One region of the Undibacterium sp. GW821-FHT07F11 genome, then DNA from elsewhere that is predicted to be linked to it. Evidence: predicted binding sites of a transcription regulator. Region 1 holds the regulator's gene; the other holds the start of a gene.
What was found. Region 1 encodes FliA, which starts transcription of late flagellar genes. Its sites were predicted from a motif close to CTAAAGTTTNNNNNNNNNNNGCCGNTA; they were not measured.
Positions count from the first base shown of each region.

Region 2: a site for FliA is predicted at 4,633-4,659, ahead of AC07OI_RS06610 (SPM autocatalytic domain-containing protein). Genes of this name have one in related genera too.

Region 1 covers NZ_JBWKQH010000010.1:171,607-182,740, forward strand. The annotation lists gene motD (flagellar motor protein MotD) at 1-718, opposite strand, end outside; gene AC07OI_RS23800 (flagellar motor protein) at 772-1,512, opposite strand; gene AC07OI_RS23805 (RNA polymerase sigma factor FliA) at 1,494-2,225, opposite strand; gene AC07OI_RS23810 (MinD/ParA family ATP-binding protein) at 2,233-3,063, opposite strand; gene flhF (flagellar biosynthesis GTPase FlhF) at 3,056-4,378, opposite strand; gene flhA (flagellar biosynthesis protein FlhA) at 4,375-6,462, opposite strand; gene flhB (flagellar biosynthesis protein FlhB) at 6,459-7,634, opposite strand; gene AC07OI_RS23830 (MFS transporter) at 7,872-9,122, opposite strand; gene AC07OI_RS23835 (FAD-dependent oxidoreductase) at 9,224-10,426, opposite strand; gene AC07OI_RS23840 (TetR/AcrR family transcriptional regulator) at 10,774-11,134, shown strand, end outside.
Region 2 covers NZ_JBWKQH010000002.1:605,672-616,805, reverse strand. The annotation lists gene AC07OI_RS06625 (propionate--CoA ligase) at 1-1,456, shown strand, start outside; gene AC07OI_RS06620 (HDOD domain-containing protein) at 1,528-2,412, opposite strand; gene AC07OI_RS06615 (DUF885 domain-containing protein) at 2,620-4,485, opposite strand; gene AC07OI_RS06610 (SPM autocatalytic domain-containing protein) at 4,860-5,984, shown strand; gene AC07OI_RS06605 (methyl-accepting chemotaxis protein) at 6,065-7,801, opposite strand; gene AC07OI_RS06600 (fumarylacetoacetate hydrolase family protein) at 7,989-8,975, shown strand; gene AC07OI_RS06595 (ABC transporter substrate-binding protein) at 9,053-10,219, shown strand; gene AC07OI_RS06590 (patatin-like phospholipase family protein) at 10,278-11,134, opposite strand, start outside.

The sequences.
Region 1 (11,134 bases):
TGGTGACAGATACACGCCGGTTCCTGGCTCTCCCTTCTGGTGTCTCATTGTCGCTCACTGGTAATTTCGCCCCCTGCCCTACTGCTGTCACCCGGTTTTCATCGACACCGTTCTCTGTGAGCAAACGGGCAACGGTACTGGCTCGTACGGCAGACAATTCCCAGTTAGAGGGGAAAATAGAGTTTTTGATAGGCAGATTATCGGTATGGCCTTCTACCTGTATCGCATGGGTATCGATCTTGAGAACACCGGCAATGGCTTTCAGCGCCTGTATGGAATCGATATTCAGACGCGCATCACCCGGTGCAAACAAAAGGCTGGCATTAATTTCTATGGTGATACCACGGCTGGTCTGGGTCACCCTCACCTTGCCTTCGCGCACCAAAGGCTCCAGCACGGTCAGGATGTCCTTGGCCATGGTGGTCATTTGCGCTCTCTCCTTGCGCAAGCCTTCGCTGATGCGGTTTTTGACCAGCGGCAAAGGATCAAGTTTGATTTTTTGCTCAACTGGCGCGTCAACAGGCTTGGGATTAACCGTCATAACCTTGCCAAATGCACCAGTCAGCGAATTTGACAAGACCCGGTACTTGCCCTCATTCAGCGAGGATATCGCATACATGACGACAAAAAAAGCAAACAGCAAGGTAATAAAATCCGCGTAAGAAACCAGCCACCTCTCATGGTTTTCTGGTTCTTCGTGGTATTTTTTTCTTGCCATAAGTATATTTTCTCAGTCTAGCCTTAGTCTGGCATTACCTGGTAGCCTTACCGTCAGTTGCGATGATTGGTCAGTCTTTCTTCCACCACACGCGGGCTGTCGCCCAAAGCGATGCTATAAAAAATATCAGACAACATTTCACGCCGCGTCACTTCTCGGCCTATGATTTCTTTCAGCTTATGGCTGACTGGCAAGAACAATAAGTTGGCCATGCCCACACCATAGATCGTGGCAACAAAGGCAACAGCAATACCACCACCAAGTTTGGATGGATCACTAAGGTTTTCCATCACATGTATCAACCCCAGCACGGCACCCAGGATACCTATGGTCGGGGAATAACCACCTGCTGCTTCCCAAATTTTAGCGGCCTGGCGCTGCTCCATTTCATAGAGCGATATATCGACATCAAGTATGTCTTTCAGGCGTATCGGGTCTATGCCATCAATCACCAGACGCAGGCCCTTGCCTATGAAGGGATCAGTGGAAGCATTCATATAACGCTCCAGGCTCAGGAAACCTTCGCGTCTGGCGACCACGCTCCAGATCAGCGCATCTGCGACATTTTTTTTGCTGCTGTCCGGCGGTTCAGACACCACCCAGCGCAGCATGCGCACACCGCGCATAAAGGTATTGAGCCTGCTTTGCAACAGCACTGCACCCAGGGTACCAATCACCACAATCACAAAAGCAGCAGGTTGCACCAGCGAAGACAGGCGCCCGCCTTCAATCAACTGTCCGCTGACGATGCCTAACACCACCAGTATCAAACCAACTATGCTAGCCCAGTCCACGCTTTCTCCCTTAAGTATGCCCTGAGCCTGGCCACAGCCTGACTATGTAATTGTGAGACCCGTGATTCTGACACCCCCATCACGGCACCGATTTCTTTAAGATTTAATTCCTGCTCATAGTACAGACCCATGAGCAGTTTCTCTCGCTCTGGCAGACTGTCTATCGCGCCGATGACAGCATCGCGGAAGTCGTCATTGAGCAAATCTTGTAGCGGATCGCCAGAAAAATCCGAGCAATAATGATCGAGAAAATGTTCCTTGGTATCTGAATCATGAAAGTCTTCGTAGTACACGAGTTGATGCCCGCCACTGTCAGTGAGCAGGTTCTGGTACTCTTCCAGGCTGAGCTTGAGCGACTTCGCCACTTCGGTTTCCAGTGGTGGTCGCCCCAGCTTTTGCTGCAACACATTCATGGCATTTTCTATCTTGCGCATGTTCTGGCGCACGCCACGCGGCAACCAGTCACTACTGCGCAATTCATCCAGCATGGCACCCCGTATGCGTTGCACCGCATAGGTTTCAAACTGTGCTCCATGGGTGTCTTCATAGCGGTTAACGGCATCCAGCAGGCCTATCATACCGGCCTGCACAAGATCGTCTACCTCCACACTGGGAGGCAGGCGCGCCTTCAACTGGTAAGCCAGACGCTTGACCAGGGGCGCATGCTCCCTTAAAAGGAAGTTTTTATCTGATTTTCCGCTAGCGGTGTACATTTTTTGATTACATTCCGAGACCGACACCCAGCTCAGGGACTCCCTCTAAACATAATGTGGAACGCGCGGTCTTCGCCAATTGTTCAGCCAGCCGGGAGAATGCCAGAGAAGCAAGGGCTTTAGGAAAAGCATCAATCACAGAGCGTCCCAAATGTGCAGCCTTTCTTACATGTTCATCTTCCGGCACATTGCCGACGTAGTGCAGTGGCACTGCCAGATAACGGCTGGCCGCCTGCGCCATATTTGTATAAATCAATCTCGCCTCTTTTTCCGATGCACCGGACACTAAAATACCATAACCACGCCTGCCAAGCCGATTGCTCACTCGCTTGATCAGGCCATAAGCAGCCTTGATCATGTCGGGATCAGCTGAAACCTGTATTACTAGTTCGCTGTCGTCCAGCGTCGCCAACGGAAAACTGTCATCCAAATTGATCTCGCTATCCACGATGACCAGATCAGCACGGTTCGCCGCCACATCAAACACTTTGGACAATTGCCGCGTATTTTCTGGCGGCAGCCATGCATGGCGCGCCAACATCGTCACCGACAAGCCGGAAGCAACCAATTTCACTGCTTCCTTCATTGTACGCTGTTGTTTCGCTACATCCAATAAGGTCTGATCAAGGTTGGCATTCAACCATGCGCCAACACTATTCTCTGATGAACGAGCGTCCACCATCAACACCTGGTTACCCTGACGTGCCAGCGACACCCCCAGATTGACCAGCATGCCGCTTTTTTCATCTTCCCTCAATGCTGACAAAAAGGTAAACACTCTTGGTTTTGGCCCAGCCAGCATGCGGCGCAGGCCTTCAGCCTGATCGAAACTAGCCAAGGGACACCTCCTGACCAGCACGTCCTGATGCCTGTGCAGCCGTGACTGCACCAGCCATCAGCAGAGGCAACTCTTCATCGAGATAACGGAAAGCGGCCGTTTCGCGCTTGAGTTTGAAAGCACGGTCTATCAGATACAGCTTGTTGGCAATATGCAGGTCTTCCGGCACACGCTGGCCACTGGCAACGTAATACACCATAAGCTTCTGGCGTATCGCAATATCGAGTGCGCCACCTATCGTCGCTGCCTCATCGAGCTTGGTCAAAATGCAACCTGCCAGACCATTCCCCTGATAAGCACGCACCACTTCACTCAAGGTTTCACCTGTCGATGTCGCATTCAGGCACAGCAAGCGCTTCACCGGAGTGTCTGTTCCTGACAACATCGCGACTTGCTCAGTCACCATTTTGTCGCGCTGACTGACACCGACTGTATCGATCAGCACCGTATGCTTGTTCTTGAGCTCGGACAAGGCGATGCGCAAATCAGCCTCATCCTTGACGGCATGCACCATCACACCCAGGATTTTGCCGTAAATACGCAATTGTTCAAAGCCGCCGATACGATAACCATCGGTAGTAATCAATGCCAGCTTGGAGGGGCCATGGCGCATGACGCAACGAGCAGCCAGCTTGGCCGTAGTCGTAGTCTTGCCTACACCTGTAGGGCCGACCAGGGCATACACGCCGCCCTTTTCCAGCATTTCATTTTCATTATCGATAGTGGACAGATTGCGTACCAGCACATTCTTGATCCAGTCCAGGCCATTCTCAACCTTGCCAGTTTCTGGCAGTTTTTCTACAAGATAGCGGGACAAGCTGGCGCTAAAGCCAGTAGCCAGCAATTCACGCAGGATTTCTGCTTTTTGCGGCTGGCGTTTTTGCGTCTGCGTCCATGATATCTCTGCCAGTTGCGATTCCAGCATACTGCGCATGGAGCGTATTTCTGACATCACATCATTGAGTTCATTGGCGCTCACCGGCGCTTCGATTTCACTGGTGAAAGCAGATGCGCTGGTCACAGACTTGAAAGTCGGCACACTTGCAGGCGCGTCCATGGAGCGTTCAAAAGCGCGCGGCCTCATGACAGCATCCTCTGGCTGGAAACGCGGCGCAAAGCGCGGCACTTCAGGTACCGGTGCCTCATCACTGGAAGCGGGGGCAATGGCGCTGATGGCTTCATCGGCCATCGCCAGAATCTCCACCTTGCCGCCCACATTACGGTTCGACAGGATAACGGCATCTGCCCCCAAAGCATCGCGCAACATGCGCAAAGCTTCGCGAGAAGTGTTCGCGGTAAATTTTCTGACGTTCATGATTGACCTCCGACCAGACTGGTGACTCTAATGGTTTTTGTTTCAGGTACTTCTGCGTGTGACAGGACTTTGAGTTGCGGCAAATTGCGGCGCAAGAAGCGCGACAGCAAGGCACGTAATGGTGCTGGCACCAGCAAGACTGGAGTCAGGCCCATTTGTTCCTGATGCTGGGCTGCAGCCTCGGTCTGGCTCGCCAGGGTATCGGCCAGACCAGGTTCTATGCCAGAACCATCAGCACCGCTGGTTTGCAGGGCTTGCATCAACAGGCGTTCAAGGCGGCTATCCAGGGTCATGACCGTCATCTCATTCCCGGTCGGGAAGATTTGCTGGACGATGGCACGACCCAGTGCAATCCTGACCTGCGCCGTCAGCTCATTGGCATCCTGGGTATGCATGGACTGCTCGGACAGCGTCTCAATGATGGTACGCATGTCACGGATATGCACACCTTCGATGAGCAGGTTCTGCAATACTTTTTGCAGGATGGACAAAGGCAGGGCTTTTGGCACCAGTTCTTCCACCATTTTTGGCATGTCTTTCGCCAGATGATCCATCAACAACTGTACTTCCTGACGACCCAGCAATTCAGCCGCGTGACTGGTGATCAGGTGATTCAAATGGGTAGCGATAACGGTGCCGGAATCAACCACGGTATAACCCATGGCTTGTGCCTGTTCGCGCATGGCAGCCTCTATCCAGACCGCAGGCAAGCCAAAGGCAGGATCATTGGTGACAGCACCAGGCAAATTGCCAGTCACCATACCCGGGTTGATGGCCAGATACTGACCACTGAGCGCTTCACCGGCACCAACTTCAACACCTTTCAGGGTAATCCTGTAAGCCGAAGGTTTCAGTTCCAGATTGTCGCGGATATGGACAGGTGGCGACAAAAAACCAACTTCCTGGGCGAATTTTTTGCGTATGCCTTTGATACGGCGCAAGAGTTCGCCACCCTGGTTCTTATCTACCAATGGGATCAGGCGATAACCAACTTCCAGGCCCAGAGTATCGACAGGCAAAATATCTTGCCAGGTCGCTTCTTCCATTTCCTGACCGGCATTGGCAGGAGCTTCGACTTTTTCTTCAATGACCGGAGGCATCTGGGCGCGCTTGTTCAACAAATAGCCGCCGCCACAAAGCACTGCTGCCAACAATATAAAGGCGATATGCGGCATGCCGGGTATCAAACCCATGCCGCCTATGATGCCGCCGGTGATGATCATGACCTGGGGCTTGGCAAACAATTGCCCTATCAACTGTCCGCTGATATCCTGGTCACTGGCTACACGAGAAACCACAACACCGGCTGCCGTTGAAATGATCAGCGAAGGTATCTGCGCCACCAGTCCATCACCGATCGCCAGCAATGTATAGTTTTTCAGCGCAGTAGCAAAATCCAGGTCATGCTGCACCATGCCCACTACCAGACCACCAACGATATTAATGACAGTGACCATGATGCCGGCCACCGCGTCACCACGTACATATTTACTGGCACCGTCCATGGCGCCATAGAATTCAGCCTCCTGCGCGACTTCAGTACGGCGGCGGCGTGCTTCCTGCTCAGCGATCAAACCGGCATTCAAGTCAGCATCAATCGCCATTTGTTTGCCTGGCATCGCGTCCAGGGCGAAACGCGCACCCACCTCAGCAATACGGCCAGCGCCCTTGGTGACGACGGTAAAGTTAATGATGGTCAGGATAACGAAGACCACGATACCAACGGTGTAATTACCACCAATCAAAAAGTGACCAAAGGCTTCGATCACTTTACCGGCGGCATCCGGGCCAGTATGACCTTCAGTCAGTACCACGCGGGTAGAAGCCACGTTCAGGGACAGGCGCAACATCGTACTGACCAGCAGTACAGTAGGAAACACCATGAAATCCAGCGGTTTGACTGTATACAAGCTGGTCAGCAAAACGATAATCGCAATCGCGATATTGAAGCTGAAAAACACGTCCAGAACAAATGCTGGCAGAGGCAAGATCATCATCGCCAACATCAGGATGATGAGGAAAGGCGCCGCCAGCGCTCTGGTATTTATGCCATTCATCCAGGCAGGTAAGGTGAAACTATTCATGCTCGGACTCCTGCTTGATTATCTGCTTGATTTTGTGTTTGGTTATTAGGATCAAGCTCTGGTGGTACATATAGATCATTTGGTTCTACAGGTTTGTTGCCGCCGACTTTGGTGTAACTGCGCAATTGATACACATAGGCCAGCACTTCTGCCACGGCGGCATACAGGGCTTCAGGTATCTCATCACCAAGGTCAGTATGTTTGTACAACGCACGTGCCAATGGCGGCGCTTCCAGCAAGGGCACATTGTGTTCCTTCGCCAGTTCACGGATTTTGGCAGCAACTGCATCAACCCCCTTGGCGATGACCTTAGGCGCACCATTGCCGCCTTCGGTATATTTCAGGGCAACAGCAAAGTGAGTCGGGTTAGTGACAACGACGTCAGCAGTCGGAATTTCAGACATCATGCGGCGGCGTGCCATCTCACGCTGTTGGGCGCGAATTTTCGCCTTGATTTGTGGATTACCGTTCGCTTCTTTGGATTCCTGCACCACTTCCTGATGCGTCATCTTCAGCTTTTCAGCGTATTGCCACATCTGGTAAGGTGCATCAATCGCGGCGATCACGGCCAGCGAGCCAACGATGGCCAGAAAGCATACACCCATCATGTGGCCGACGTGGGCTGGGCCAGATTTCAACGATTCCAGCGGCAAGGCAAAAATGGCATTCTTTTGCCCCATGATGACTATCCAGGCAACCGTACCGACCAAGATGGTTTTAATGATCGCCTTGATCAATTCCACACCTGCGCGGGTGGAAATCATATTACCCAGACCTGAAATCGGATTCATGCGCGAAAAATTCGGGGTCAAAGCCTTGGCACTGAACAGCCAGCCACCTATCAGCAAAGGCGAGCCAAGCGCCACCACCATCAATAATCCGGCAATTGGGGCAAAAGCCACCAGTACCTCCATCAGGCTGGTGGCAATTTTTGAAAACAGGAGTTCATGATCATAGATAATCGCCCGTTCCAATGACAAACCAGCGACCAATGCATGATTCAACTGGCGCACCAGCCCGTCACCCATGCCCCAGAGCGCGCCCCCTGCCGCCAGCAAGATGGTACAGGTAGATAGCTCGCGCGAACGCGGAACGTCGCCCTCTTCCCGCGCCTGTTCAAGGCGCTTGGGCGAGGCCGGTTCGGTTCTTTCGAGATCGCTATCTTCGGCCATTGCCGACTCCTGTTATTTCCTCAAAGCAAGCATTGCTTTGATTACGCATGTGTACAGGTGTAATTATTGGCTATGACAGAAGCACAAGATGCGGGGAATAAAGGAAGAAATACCCCTTAGCTCTGGGGAAAGGCTAGCCCTTTATGCTTAAAGGGCCATGAATGAGTGAGATCTGAACACTTGCCGTAGCAAAGTATTCAGATTTTTTATTGAAACTAGCTAATTGAAATGCCTTGATCAGGCAGGTACAGCAATAACAGGTGTCGCCACCATACGGTGTATGAAGTACATCATGACGGCAGTCAGCAACACAGTACAAACCAGAATGTCACCCAGCAAATCAAAATGCAATATCGCACCACCATCAGGCTGGCTGACGATCATCCCCGCAACCACAGAACCAACACCACCGGCAATTTGCTGCAACGATGAATTGATCGCCATGAATGCGCCCCGGCTGTCAGCCGCTGGCACAGCTGACATCATTGCCTGGGCAGGGATCATGCGAGAAAAAATACCAACAAAGAGCAAGACATTGACCAGGATAACCATAGGCAACGGCGTGATACCAAGACGTGTATAGATCAACGCCATGATGATGGTCATTACCGCACCGAATAAAAATACGCGGTATTTACCAAATTTGTCACTGAGCTTGCCCACCATAGGGCCAGTGATAATCGCACCAAATCCGGTGACCAGATAAACGATCGGCAATTCTTTCATCGAAATGCCCAGGTTATTAACTGAAAAAGCGCTACTGAATGGCATCAGCATATAGCCGCCGATACTCAGGAAGCCTGTTGCAGCAAATGCCAGCAAATACCTTGGTGTTGCTATTGTGTCTCGCAAATGATGGAAGGGGTTACGATCAGACTGCAATTTCAGATGTCCGTCTATCGGTTTCAGATTCGCAATGATGATAACGCCGACCAATGCAGCCATGCCCACGATCATCAGGAAAGGCGCATGCCAGCCCCAGTGAGCGGACAGATAAAGACCAATAGGCAAACCCAGAATCTGGCTACCTGCAAACGCCGATTGCAACACGCCCATGACCCGGCCGCGCATGCTGAAAGGGAACAGGTCCGTCGTAATCGCCATCACGATAGAGCCAATGACACCCCCGAACAGGCCAGTCACGATGCGTGCAAATAACAGGAAATAAAAATTAGGTGCGATACCGCAAAGGAAGGTACCAAGGATAAAACCAACATAAAAAAACAGTAAGAGTTTTTTACGGTCAAAGCGGTCAGCAAAACCCGCTGCCGCAAAACCAGCGATACCAGCACTGAAGGCATAGGCAGACACCACCACACCAAACTGTGAAGGCGTGATATTTAAAGCTGGCATCAGAATCGCACCCAGAGGTGACATGATCATGAAATCCAGAATGATAGTGAATTGTAAAAACGCCAGTATGGCGAGTACAAATTTTTGATAGCCCGTGAACTGCGCTGGCGGTTCAGCAGATATGGATTGATTCATATTTTCTTTCTTTTGAATTGAAACTCAGACTCTTTGTCATGGCCTGAGTTCATATTTTTTGTAGTCTTTATGCAGCTTTTTTATGTAGTTTTTAACATAGCTCAGGCAGCTTCTCTGAAGCCATCTTTTTGTAGAAGCACGTCCTGATTTCCAGCAAAGAATTCCCTGAAAAACGGCACTGCTTCATAGGAATGAAAGACCTTGGTAAATCTCAGTGTCTCTGCTGCGGTCTCTGCATTGCGTGCGCGCATCTCGGCTTCATATGCAGCGATGGCTGTACGCATATCAGCCATATCCGGGGTCAGCAATTGATTCGCCAGCACCAGGGCATCCTGCATTGCCATGTTTACACCCTCGCCTGCATACGGCGGCATGACATGGGCAGCATCACCCAGCATGGTCAGGTTAGACAAGGATGGCCAGCTTTGATCAACCGGCGCACAGAATTGTGGGCGGGGGATAAACGGCAGAGTGGCATGCCTGAATAATTCTGCCCAGATATCACTCCAGCCCTTGAATTCCTGCTTGAACCAGGCGAATACCTGATCACGATCAGAAAAATCGATCTCACATTTTGCATGCCAATGCTGATCGGCTTTATGTCCAGTATAAAAAGCCACGCTGCCATCGCCTTTCAATACGATGAATAAAGTCTTTTCATCGTCAAGCACACACACTTTGCCTCCATCCAGCAATTCATATAATTCAGGAATAGTGGTTTCTACATCAGCGACACTCCCCTCCAGCACAGTCACACCAGAATACTCCGGTGCAAGCGGCGTGATATAGGGACGTATTTTTGAGTTCGCACCATCGGCAGCGATGAGCAAATCAGCAGTGAATTTGTCGCCGTTTTCAAATGCAATTTCAACTGACTCTTCTGTCCTTTGCAAAGACGAGAAACGGGCATCCCACACTACGGTGTCCTCAGCCAGTGAAGCCAGCAGCAAATTTCTCAGCGGGCCGCGGTCTATCTCTGGCCTGTCATTGCTCTCTGAATCAAGCTCATCAATGATGACTGCAGCCTGCGCATCCACAAAAAGCATTTTTTCGGCACCTGGGCGATAAGCCTGCTCAAATGCATCCATCAAACCCGCAGCGCGCAAGGCTGACAAACCTGAACCTTCATTCAAATTCAGGGTTGCACCCTGCACTCTGGCAAACTGATTGATATCTCTCTCAAACACCTTCACTTTCGCACCATGCATCTGTAGCAGGCGCGCCAATGTCAACCCGCCAGGCCCTGCACCGATGATGGCGATCTGCTTGTCCAGTATTGAGCTTTGCTTATGGATTTGTGTCATGACGATTATTCCGGTTTTATCCATCTTATTGCATGCTTTTACAGCAATATAGTTTGCACACGTAGTTTGCACACTTAATGAATAGACGTTTTGAAATTGCAAATATTGCAGGGAGCCGGAGATTTTTGCTTATATCAAAAAACCTTGATTGAAATCAGCAACCTGAATACTGCCTTGAGTCACACTATAATTTAATCAAATTAAAAAGTAAAGTCACTTAATTTTTTAATTCAAATAACAAAAGCTGCTAAAATGATGGCAAGACACTTATGCAAAGATGCGACACGAGGCAAGTAATGGGACTCAGGGAATTAAAAAAGGCGAAAACCAGGAAAATGATTTCCGACTTGGCAACAAGACTATTTATTGAAAAAGGTTATGACGAAGTCACAACGGCAGAAATCGCCAGACTGGCAGAAGTGTCCGTCCCTACGCTGTTCAAATACTTCCCCACCAAAGAGATGCTGGTATTTGATGAAGAAGACGAGCGGGAAGAAAGACTGATCGCTGCCGTTACTGACAGAAAAAAAGGCGTATCCATACTGGATGCCTTACTTGAGCATTTTTCCAGCTTTATGGCTTTTGATCTGGCCAAGAAGAAAGAGGTAGACGCCTTCAGGAAGCTGATCTATTCCACGCCAGATTTATATGTCTACGCCAAACAAATCTGGATGCGCTATGAAAAGTCACTGGCTGTCGTGCTGCAGC
Region 2 (11,134 bases), on a different contig from region 1:
GAGCCTGGGCACACGTATTGATGATGCCAAGCCTGTGCTGGTGGTATCAGCAGATGCGGGTATGCGTGGTGGCAAGGCTGTGCCTTACAAACCCTTGCTGGATGAAGCCATCACCCTGGCTGAACACAAGCCTGCACATGTCTTGCTGGTAGACCGCGGCCTTGATGCCATGCAACTGGTGGCCGGGCGTGATGTTGATTATGCGGCTGCAAGAGCGCAGCATATGGATGCTCAGGTGCCTGTGACCTGGCTGGAATCCAATACCATATCCTATGTCTTGTACACTTCAGGCACGACGGGCAAACCCAAGGGCGTGCAGCGTGATGTTGGCGGTTATGCAGTGGCACTGGCGTCGTCGATGAAGCATATTTTCTGTGGCAATCCAGGTGAAACCTATTTTGCGACATCAGACATAGGCTGGGTGGTCGGCCACTCTTATATTGTTTATGGCCCGCTGATTGCTGGTATGGCCACCATCATGTATGAAGGCACGCCGATACGCCCTGATGCGGGAATCTGGTGGAGCATAGTTGAGAAATACAAGGTCACGCGCATGTTCTCAGCACCGACTGCTGTGCGTGTACTCAAGAAGCACCCATCTGAGCTGATGCGCAAATATGATTTGTCTTCACTCAAAGCCCTGTACCTGGCAGGCGAGCCGCTTGATGAAACCACCTCAAGCTGGATCGCCAATGAACTGGGTGTCTCCATTATCGACAATTACTGGCAGACTGAAACTGGCTGGCCCATTTTGACCGTGGCACGAGGTGTGGAGCAGACTGCCACCCGTCTGGGCAGCCCTGGCATTGCCATGTATGGTTATAACGTGCGCATCATTAATGAAAACACGGGCGCAGAATGTGCCGCCAATGAAAAAGGTGTGGTTGCCATCAAAGGTCCGTTGCCGCCCGGTTGCATGCAAACCGTGTATGGCGATGACCAGCGCTTCGTCAATACTTACTGGTCCAATTTCTCTCACGAGCAGTTGTATTCCACCTTTGACTGGGGCATCAGGGATGCTGACGGCTATTACTTCATCCTGGGTCGTACTGACGATGTCATCAATGTTGCGGGACACAGGCTGGGTACACGCGAGATAGAAGAAAGTATCTCCAGCCACCCGCAAATTTCTGAAGTGGCTGTCGTAGGCGTTGAAGACAAGCTCAAGGGACAGGTGGCAGTCGCGTTTGCCATACTCAAAAAACCTGAACTTGCAGAAACGCCGGAACAAAAGCGGGCACTGGAGGCCGAGGTCATGAGCGTGGTTGACAAGCAGCTTGGTGCTGTCGCGAGACCATCACGCGTGCATTTCGTCAGCATGCTGCCGAAAACCCGTTCCGGCAAGTTACTGCGCCGTTCCATACAGGCGATTTGCGAGGGGCGAGAAGCTGGGGATTTGACAACGATCGAAGATCCGTCTTCCTTGCAGCAAATCCAGGCGGCACTGACTGCTTGAAAGTTTCGAAATTGGTAAGCTAAAAAAATAAAGGGAGTATTTGCTCCCTTTTGTTGTTTACATGAACATGTTCAGAGCTGCAGCGCCGCAGCCAGGGTTTTCACTTCCTCTTCTGACTCTTCCAAAATACTATTGAGCGTGCCATCGCCTACAACAAAATCGATTTCTGAAGAATACTGTTCTGACTCTTCGGCATAAGAATGGATATCCATAGGCGAATGCGTGGTAGCAAGTTCATTAGCCAGCAGCAGCGTGTCGCCCAGGGTTTCAGGGGGCATGGCGCGCAGACCAAACCAGAGAGCTTCAACGGCTTCCACCACTGCTTGCGGCAGCATCAGGCTCTTGATGACGGCACCGCCTATCTGCGCTTCGGACGATTCGCGGTCTATGATCGTGTCAGAAAAGGATGGTAAATCATCGACGCTGGAATCTGGTGCTGGCTCATCACGTTCCAGCAATGAGGGAAACTCATCCACCCGTGACAAGAGGTAAAAATTGCCCACCTCATGGACGATACCGGCAAACATGGCGGTATCAGGGTCTAGCTTGGTGATGCGCCTGGCGATGACTTGTGACAGGGCCGCAACCTGGGCAGTGTGTTCCCAGAGCTTATTCGTCATGACTTGAAGTTGCTTGTTTTTGCTGCTGCCAGCCAGTTGGCGCACGACCAGCGAAGCAACCACGGCACGCAGGGTGCGAAAGCCCAGCCGGCTGATGGCAGCCTTGACATTGGTGACATCATTGCCACGGTTGTAAGCAGCAGAATTGGCAATGGCCACCATGCGGGCGGCCAGGAAGGGCTCATTCAGGACTAACTTTGTTGCAGTATCTATACTGCAATCAGGATCATCCAGCGTTTGTTGCAGCTTCAGGGAAGCCGCCACATTCGTAGGGAAAACCAACTCCCCCCGTTTGGCTTGTTCAGCTATGCTGTTAAGCGCATCGATTTTATTCATCGCAGGTGTCTTTTGCACAAGTTAAACAAACATATGGTGGGCGCAAACCGCACCCTATCGGTCAACACTGCACTTGTTTGTTGATTAACAAATTCAGCGTGGCGTCACATTCATTGATAATGTTTGCAGAATGAAGTCATGAGATTTCATTCTGCTTCAGATAGTGATGCAGGTCAATCAAGCGATGGAAAATAAATCCAAACTCGCTCAATTTGTCTTTTGACTGTCTATCCACTTGTTCACTTTGGCTTCCAATAAGGCCAGCGGCAGGGTGCCATCGCTGAGTATCACGTCATGGAATTGGCGCAAATCAAAGCGCTTGCCCAAAGCTGCGCTGGCTTTTTGCCTGAGTTCGACGATTTTCAGTGAACCTATCTTGTAGCCCAGAGCCTGACCCGGCCAGGCCATATAGCGCTCGGTTGCCTGACGTGAGGCGGCTTCGCTATAACCCAGCGTGGATTGCTGGTATTGGATGGCCTGTTCACGCGTCCAGCCCTTGGAATGCAAACCGGTGTCCACCACGAGCCGGGTGGCACGCAAGAGTTCATCCGTCAGATGGCCAAGGTAGGCGCTGGGGTCGTTTTCAAACAAACCCATTTCTTTGCCCAGGGTTTCTGCATACAGGGCCCAGCCTTCGGTATAGGCATTATTACCACCGAACTTGCGGAATTTTGGGATGTCGAGTTCCTGTGATGTTGCTAAATGGAAATGATGACCCGGCTGCCCTTCATGCAGGTACAGGGTTTTCATGCCAGTGGTACTGTAGTCTGCAGGATTATTAATGACAGCCCAGAATACGCCCGGACGCGAGCCATCAAAGGCAGGCTGGGTGTAATGGTCAGATGCTGTCTGCTTGCTGATTTCCGGTTCGGCGCGAATGTCGAGCGCCGCTTTTGGCATCTTGTTAAACAGTTCTGGCAATTTGGCCTTGACCATTTTTTCTATCTGCCGGTAACCATCCAATACTTCTGCCTCAGTCTTGTAGGGACGATACTGGTTTTGCGTATCTATCCAGGCAGGCAAGCCCACCGGATCACCGGTGTAGCCCAGTTTTGGACCCAGGGCGACAAATTCATTTTGTATGCGTGCCACTTCTTTCAAACCTATGGCATGTATGGTTTCCGGTTCGAGATTGGTCGTGGTCTGGTCGCGTACCAGTGCTCGATACCATGTGTCGCCACCCGGCAAGGCACCAAAACCACTGCTGCTGCGACTGGCAGCCAGATAATCTTGCGACAGGAATTGATTAAACTGGCGCAATGCAGGCAAGACTTTAGTTGTCAGCGCCTGTTTGTATGCCTTGCTCAGGCGTTGCTTATCTGCCTCACTGAAATTGTCTGGAAAATTCTTGACTGGCGCAAAGTAGGCATGATCCTCCACCTTATCGGTCACCAGTTGCGCAAACTGGGGCAGGGTAGAATTGACCAGTGCCTTTGGCAAGACGATGCCGCGCTTCATACCTTCCCGCATATTGTCTGTGGCCTGGTTCATCCATACCGGTAATTGCGCCAGGCGGCGTAAGAAGACTTCGTATTGCTTGACGGTCTTCAAGGGTTGTGCGCTTTGTCCAGACGCAAAATGGGCCAGGGTGACAGGCAGATTGTCCATTTGATTGACTGGTAACAGGTGACCATCAAATTTGGCCATTTCCAGGTTGGACTTGAGTTCATAGTCCAGGCAGTCGTAGGTGACAGCATCGGCCGCTGATAATTGCTCGTGTTTGATGCGCGCCAGTTTGCTGGCAATATCCATCCACATGGCGAGTTGTTTTGCCCTGACCGATGCAGACAGCGTCAAGGGCAGTTTGTCGTCATAACGGGTGTCACCGTTATAAGTGGCGCCTATGGGGTCAAAAGCGGTTTGTTTTTCATAATATTCGTCAGCCAGCTTATTTAGTTGCTGGCTCAGGTGCCGGCTTAATTGCGTATTTTGCGTAATTTCTTGCTGCCCGGATTGCGCAGCTGCAGCATGCTTATTTGTCGTCCTGGCATTGTCATTTGCGGCCATGACGCTGGTGCAACTGATCAAACCTGCAGAAATAAGAACACTTGATAATAAGCGCAACTTAAGCATAAGAGTTTCCTAAAGAATATTGAAATAAAATAGTTTGCAAGCATACCACTGTGCGGGCACAAGTTTGCTATGACCTTAGTGTGCGTATGGCAGTTCCCATGAGCGGAATCTTCTTTAAATAAAAAACGGTTTATCTGGCATTTTTTCATAAAGCTTTTTGAACTTTGACCGTTATCTGTTTAGATCACGCATATTCCATTTGATGATTCACCAATTCCGAAGTGCGTGCGGATGGAACTGATATCGGGCTGGCAAGCCATGCGTGGTCGCGTCCTTTTTTGTATGCGAGGGACAGACTATTGCATAAAAAATGGTCACGCCCTCGATATGCGTTCCAGGTTTTTCTCATTGACAGCTCAAGGCTGGAGCGCATCATGAAAATTGCTTCCTCGGATATTTCCCTTTCTTCACAACACGCTGCCACCACGACTCTGGAAACGCAGGAGAAGTTACGAGCATGGATAGGTAAGGAGCGCCCCGATTTTGAAGGCAGGAACGCTAATGGCCCGGCGAATTTGAGGAATGCATCCAGCAATGTACAAATCTCTGATGCCGGCAAGGCTGCACAGTTTGCGCCACCTGCGCCGCCAGCAATTCCGACGAGCTCTGCTGCACCAACCGATGCAGTTCAACAAGCCACAGATGAAGCCGAAAATGACCCGCGTATACGCCTGATCAGATACATCATAGAGCTCATGACCGGCAAGAAAATCAATTCCCTGAGTAGCGCTGATGTGCAGCCAGATACCACCGCACCGGCAACACAAGCAGCCGCTCAGCCTGCCCAGCCACCGGCAGAAGGCACAGCACAAAATCCGCAGCCAGCACAGAAAGGTTGGGGCGTAGAGATAGACAGACATCAATCCTACACAGAGACGGAGCAGACTTCTTTTCATGCCACAGGAAAAATCGTCACTGCAGATAATAAGGAAATCAGTTTTGATCTGTCGTTTGAATTAAGCCGTAGCTATCACGAAGAAAGCAATACCAATATCCGTCTTGGTGACGCTAAAAAAGTTGATCCCCTGGTTATTAATTTCTCTGGCAATTCTGCGCAATTGACCTCGCAAAAATTTGCCTTTGATCTGAATGGCGATGGCAAGAAAGAAAATATCTCTTTCGTTCAGGGCGCTGGCTTTTTGGCACTGGATAAAAACAATGATGGCAAGATCAATAATGGCAGTGAACTATTTGGCCCCGGTACCGGGAATGGCTTTTCTGAACTGGCCGCTTATGACAGTGATGGCAATCACTGGATAGATGAAAGCGATGCAATCTACCAGAAATTGAAAGTGTGGACCAAGGATGGTGCCGGTCATGATCAATTGCAGACCCTGAAGCAGGCCAATGTCGGTGCACTATATCTCGGTAATGCCAGCACTGACTTCGATTTAAAAAATGCACAAAATCAGTCTAATGGACAGATTCGATCTTCTGGTATCTGGTTGAGCGAAGATGGCAAGGCACATAGCTTGCAGCAAGTGGATCTGTCGGTGTAAATATGCTCTGACAGGACAAGTAAAAACAGCTCCGCGGGTTCAACTCCGGAGCTGTTTTTGCGTAGGCGATTAAATACCGTTTAAAACTCTTCCCAATCATCATTGGTAGCTGCAGTTGGCTTTTCCATGCTGGATGTTTTTTTGGCAGGTTTTTCTGCTTCTTTTGTTGGCGCCTTGCTGATTTTTAAAGGAGCTACTGCGGTTTTATGCGGTGATTTTCCACTCACCTTGCTTGCCTTGCTGACGGTGGGAGCGGGTGATTTTTTTGCCACGGCATCGAGCTTGAATACACTCACCGCCTGTGCCAGTGCGCCAGCCTGCTCCTGCATACTCTCGGCGGCAGCTGCTGCCTGTTCAACCAGGGCAGAGTTTTGCTGCGTCATTTCATCCATTTGGGTAATGGCGAGATTGACTTGTTCTATCCCGGCGCTTTGTTCCTGGCTGGCAGCAGTGATTTCACTCATGATGTCGGCCACATGTTTGATGGAAGTGACAATCTCATCCATGGTCAGGCCAGCTTCATCAACCAGTTTATTACCCAGATTAACTTTTTCTACCGAGTCGTCGATCAGGGTCTTGATTTCCTTGGCGGCGCTGGCGCTACGCTGTGCCAGGTTCCTGACTTCGGCGGCCACCACGGCAAAACCTCGGCCCTGTTCACCAGCGCGGGCGGCTTCTACTGCTGCATTCAATGCCAGGATATTGGTCTGGAAGGCAATGCCATCAATAACACCGATGATGTCAACAATCTTGCCCGAACTATCCTTGATAGACCCCATCGTATTGACGACCTGGCCAACGATTTGCCCGCCCTTGGTAGCAACCTCGGTAGCAGAGATTGCAAGCTGATTGGCCTGGCGTGCATTGTCGGCGTTTTGTTTGACGGTGGAAGTGAGTTCTTCCATCGACGAAGCGGTTTCTTCCAGCGAGCTGGCCTGTGATTCTGTCCTGTTGGACAAATCGGCATTGCCGGAGGCGATCTCGCCAGAAGCCGTGGAGATCATTTCGGTACTGCTATGCACCTGGGTGATGGTCATGACCAGACTGTTATTCATATCTGCGAGGGCGCTCAGCAATTGCCCGGTTTCATCACGTGAGCGTACTTCTATGCGGCCGGTCAGATCGCCATTGGCCACCTTGGTGGCGACTTTGACGGCTTCATCCAGCGGGTTGGTAATCGAGCGTGAAATCCATGCAGCAAAGGCCGCACTGATGAGGAAGGCAATAATGCCCAGTATGATCATCAGGTTGCGAGAAAACATGATGATGCCTTTGATTGCTTCACCATTGGCACTCATGTCTTCTTTTTGTATTGCACTCAGTTTATCTATGTCGATCAGGGATTGTTTCAATGCAGGGAAGGTGGATTTCCCCATCATGGCGATGGCTTCATCTTTTTGATCCAGCTCGATCAGGTCACCGGTCTTGCTGAAAGCAGCCACAAAAGCTGCATTGGAAGCGACCAGTTTTTCAACCGCTTCTTTTTCTTTCGGTGCCAGGGCCAGTTTTCTTGAGATGTCAAGCAGGGCGTTTATTTTTTTCTTGTTTGCATCAATGGCAGCATACTGACTTGTCCGGGCTTTCTGATCTGGTGTAATAAATAACTCCAGCGTGCGACTGCCATTTTCCTGTATCAGGGCTGACATTTCCAGGGCACTGGTCACGCCTACCGCATCATCTTCGAGAATTTCTCTATTCCGGTCAGCGATTTCATTCAACCTTACCACGCTGATGACTACCATGAGCAACATGGTGAGCAAGGTCAGGCCGAAACCAAAGCTGAGACGTACCCTGATTTTAAAGTTACTGAAGTTCATGGTGATGATTCCTGTACAGATCAGTTTTTAGGGAGACAGGCAACAGCGAATTTAGGTTTTAGCATACCTAAAATTGCGCCGTTCTGCTAAGTAAATTGCTTGTTAGTCGTCGCGGTTGTCAGTTTCCTGACAAATTAGACAGACCCTTCAGGTAAAATCGGAGAAAACATGATCAAATTGAGGAATTATGAAGCTTGCAACATTGAAAGATGGTTCCAGGGATGGGCAATTGCTGGTGGTTGCCCGTGATTTAAAGACGGCAGCCATTGCGGATGGCATCGCCCCGACTTTGCAGCGTGCTCTGGATGACTGGAATTTTATCCAGCCCCAGCTTGAAGAATTATATAACCGCCTGAATTCTGGCCGGGCAGCCTACAGTTTTGAGTTTGAGCCAAAAAACTGCATGGCACCCTTGCCGCGTGCTTATCAGTGGGCTGATGGTTCATCCTACGTCAATCACGTAGAACTCGTGCGCAAAGCCAGAAATGCCGAGATGCCAGAAAGCTTCTGGCATGACCCCCTGATGTATCAGGGCGGCAGTGATGATTTTATCGGCCCTTGCGATGACATCGTCATGACTTCAGAAGAATGGGGTATAGATTTTGAAAGTGAAATTGCAGTTGTTACAGGTGATGTGCCCATGGGCGTCAAGGTACAGCATGCGGGTGAGCACATACGCTTGCTGATGCTGGTGAACGACGTGTCTCTGCGCAACCTGATACCGGCTGAGCTGGCAAAAGGTTTTGGTTTCTTCCAGTCCAAACCGGCATCCAGCTTTTCACCAGTTGCAGTGACGCCAGACGAGCTGAGTGAAGCATGGAAAGACGGCAAAGTCAATCTGGCTCTGCGCTCCAGCATGAATAGCATGCTGGTCGGCCAGCCAAATGCCGGCGTGGATATGGTATTTTCTTTCCCACAACTGATCACGCATTTGTGCAAGACCAGAAATGCCAGGGCAGGCACCATTATCGGTTCTGGTACGGTGTCGAACAAGGATGCCAGCAAGGGTTATAGCTGCATCGCAGAAAAACGCGCGCTGGAAATGATTGCCGTGGGAGAGCCTGTGACGCCGTACATGAAATTCGGTGACAGCATCAAGATAGAGATGCTGGATAAAAACGGCAAATCCATTTTTGGAGCGATTGATCAAAGCGTAGTTGAGTCACATCTTTAATTGCTTGAGTTGGTTTATGACGGTTTGTGGCGGTTTGCAAATTGCGCATCCCGCCCATAATTTTTTGGAGTCATCGCATGTCTTTGATCTTTTCTTATTCCCTGCGTGGTGCTGTCATCGCGGCCCTGAGTCTGGGCAGTGTGATAGCGCAGGCACAAATCAGGGTGGGCATCAATCTGTCCACTACTGGGCCGGCAGCGGCTATCGGTGCTTCTTCCAAAAATGCCATCATGCTCTGGCCTAAAGAAATTGGTGGCAAAAAAATTGAGTACATCATGCTGGATGACGCCAGCGACCCCGGCAATGCAGTCAAGAATGCGCGCAAGCTCATCACCGAAGAAAAGGTCGATATCATCGTCGGCCCGAATACCACACCCAGTGCATTGGCAATGCTGGAAACCGTGGCAGAAAACGAAACACCCATGATCACCCTGGCAGCATCGGCCAGCATTGTTGAACCCATGGATGTCAAACGTGCCTGGGCTTTCAAGATGCCACAAAATGATACCCATATGACGACGATCCTGACTCAGCATATGGCTGATAATGGTGTCAAGACGGTGGCCTTCATCGGTTTTGCCGATGCTTATGGGGAAGGCTGGTGGCGTGAGTTTTCCAAACTGGCTGAACTGCGGCATATCAAGATCGTCGCCAATGAGCGTTTTGCCCGCACCGATACCAGCGTCACGGGCCAGGTCTTGAAAATGATGGCAGCAAAGCCAGATGCAGTGCTGATTGCCGGTTCTGGTACGCCAGCGGTCTTGCCGCAAAAGACCCTGATAGAGCGTGGTTACAAGTCGCAGATTTACCAGACCCATGGCATCGCCAGCCAGGAATTTTTGAAGCTGGGTGGCAAGGATGTTGAGGGGACTTTATTCCCTACTGGTCCAGCAGTAGTAGCACTGCAACTGCCTGAAAAGCATGCAGTAAAAAAAATCTCCACAGAGTTTGTGCGCAAGTATGAAGCAGTCTATGGTGCTGGCACAACGACGCAATTTGCCGGTGATGCCTGGGGCGCGTACATGTTGCTGGCGAATGCAATTCCGGTTGCCTTGAAAACCGCACAGCCAGGTAGCAAGGCTTTCAGACAGGCTTTGCGCACTGCTTTGGAAAACACCAAAGACCTGGTCGTGCCTCAGGGTGTCATCAATATGAGTGCAAGCGACCATGTAGGCCTGGACCAGCGTTCACGTGTCATGGGCAAGATACAGGGCGGAAAATTTGTGTATGCCTATGGCGGTTAAAATCCAGTTGTGAATACTTGGAAGCGCGCTCAATTGATAGAAAATTGAGCGCGTTTTTTTATTGCCTCCCCAACTGGAAAAAGACATTTTTTGCCCCACTTTGCCCTACTGCAAAGCCCAGGTAAATAGGGCCGATAAAACTATTAAAACCTGCAAACAGGCTGGCACTCTTGCGCAGTGATTTGAACGAAATATCTTCACCCCTGTTCCAGACATTACCCGCTTCCAGCGAAGTACCAAGGAACAGGCTTTGTCCTGCCAGATCAAACTTTACTGCACGCAGCAGATATGTAACGCTGCCATAGACCATGAAGTCGCCGGTGAACTGATCTGGCTGGTAGGCTGATAATTGCTGGAAGCCACCCAGGGTAGAACCTATCCCGCGTACATCCGTGCCTTTCTGGAACAGGCCAGCCGCGTTCAATTTAAGGTTGATACTATGGTTATTGATGCTATTGGCCCAGGTAGTATTGATGGCCACTTCCTGGAAATTTTTACGGGTATCACTGGTGCCCAGAAAAGCGCTGGCATCCACCTTGTAACCATAGCGGGGGAAGCTGGCATCACTGAGCTGGTCTATGACGACAGCCGACTTCAGGCCAAATTGTTGTAAATCAGCGCTGGGCAGGGATTCAACTTTCACGCTGCCATCTTCGTTTAACAGCAGATAGCCACCGATTTTAGGGCGCACGCGGTAATGGTTGAAATTCAAACCCAGTTTGGCTTCACCGAGTATGCTTTGTTCCCCTATGCGAAAACCGAGGTCCAGGCCCAGTTTGTCACTGCGGAAGTTGTATTCTGCAATACGGGTATTGCCGCTATATAAGTTCCTGGTGTTCTGGCCTATTTCTGCAAACGGTGCCAGGTACATGCCTTCACGTTCAAACACAGGCTGGCGTAATTCGGTGTGATATT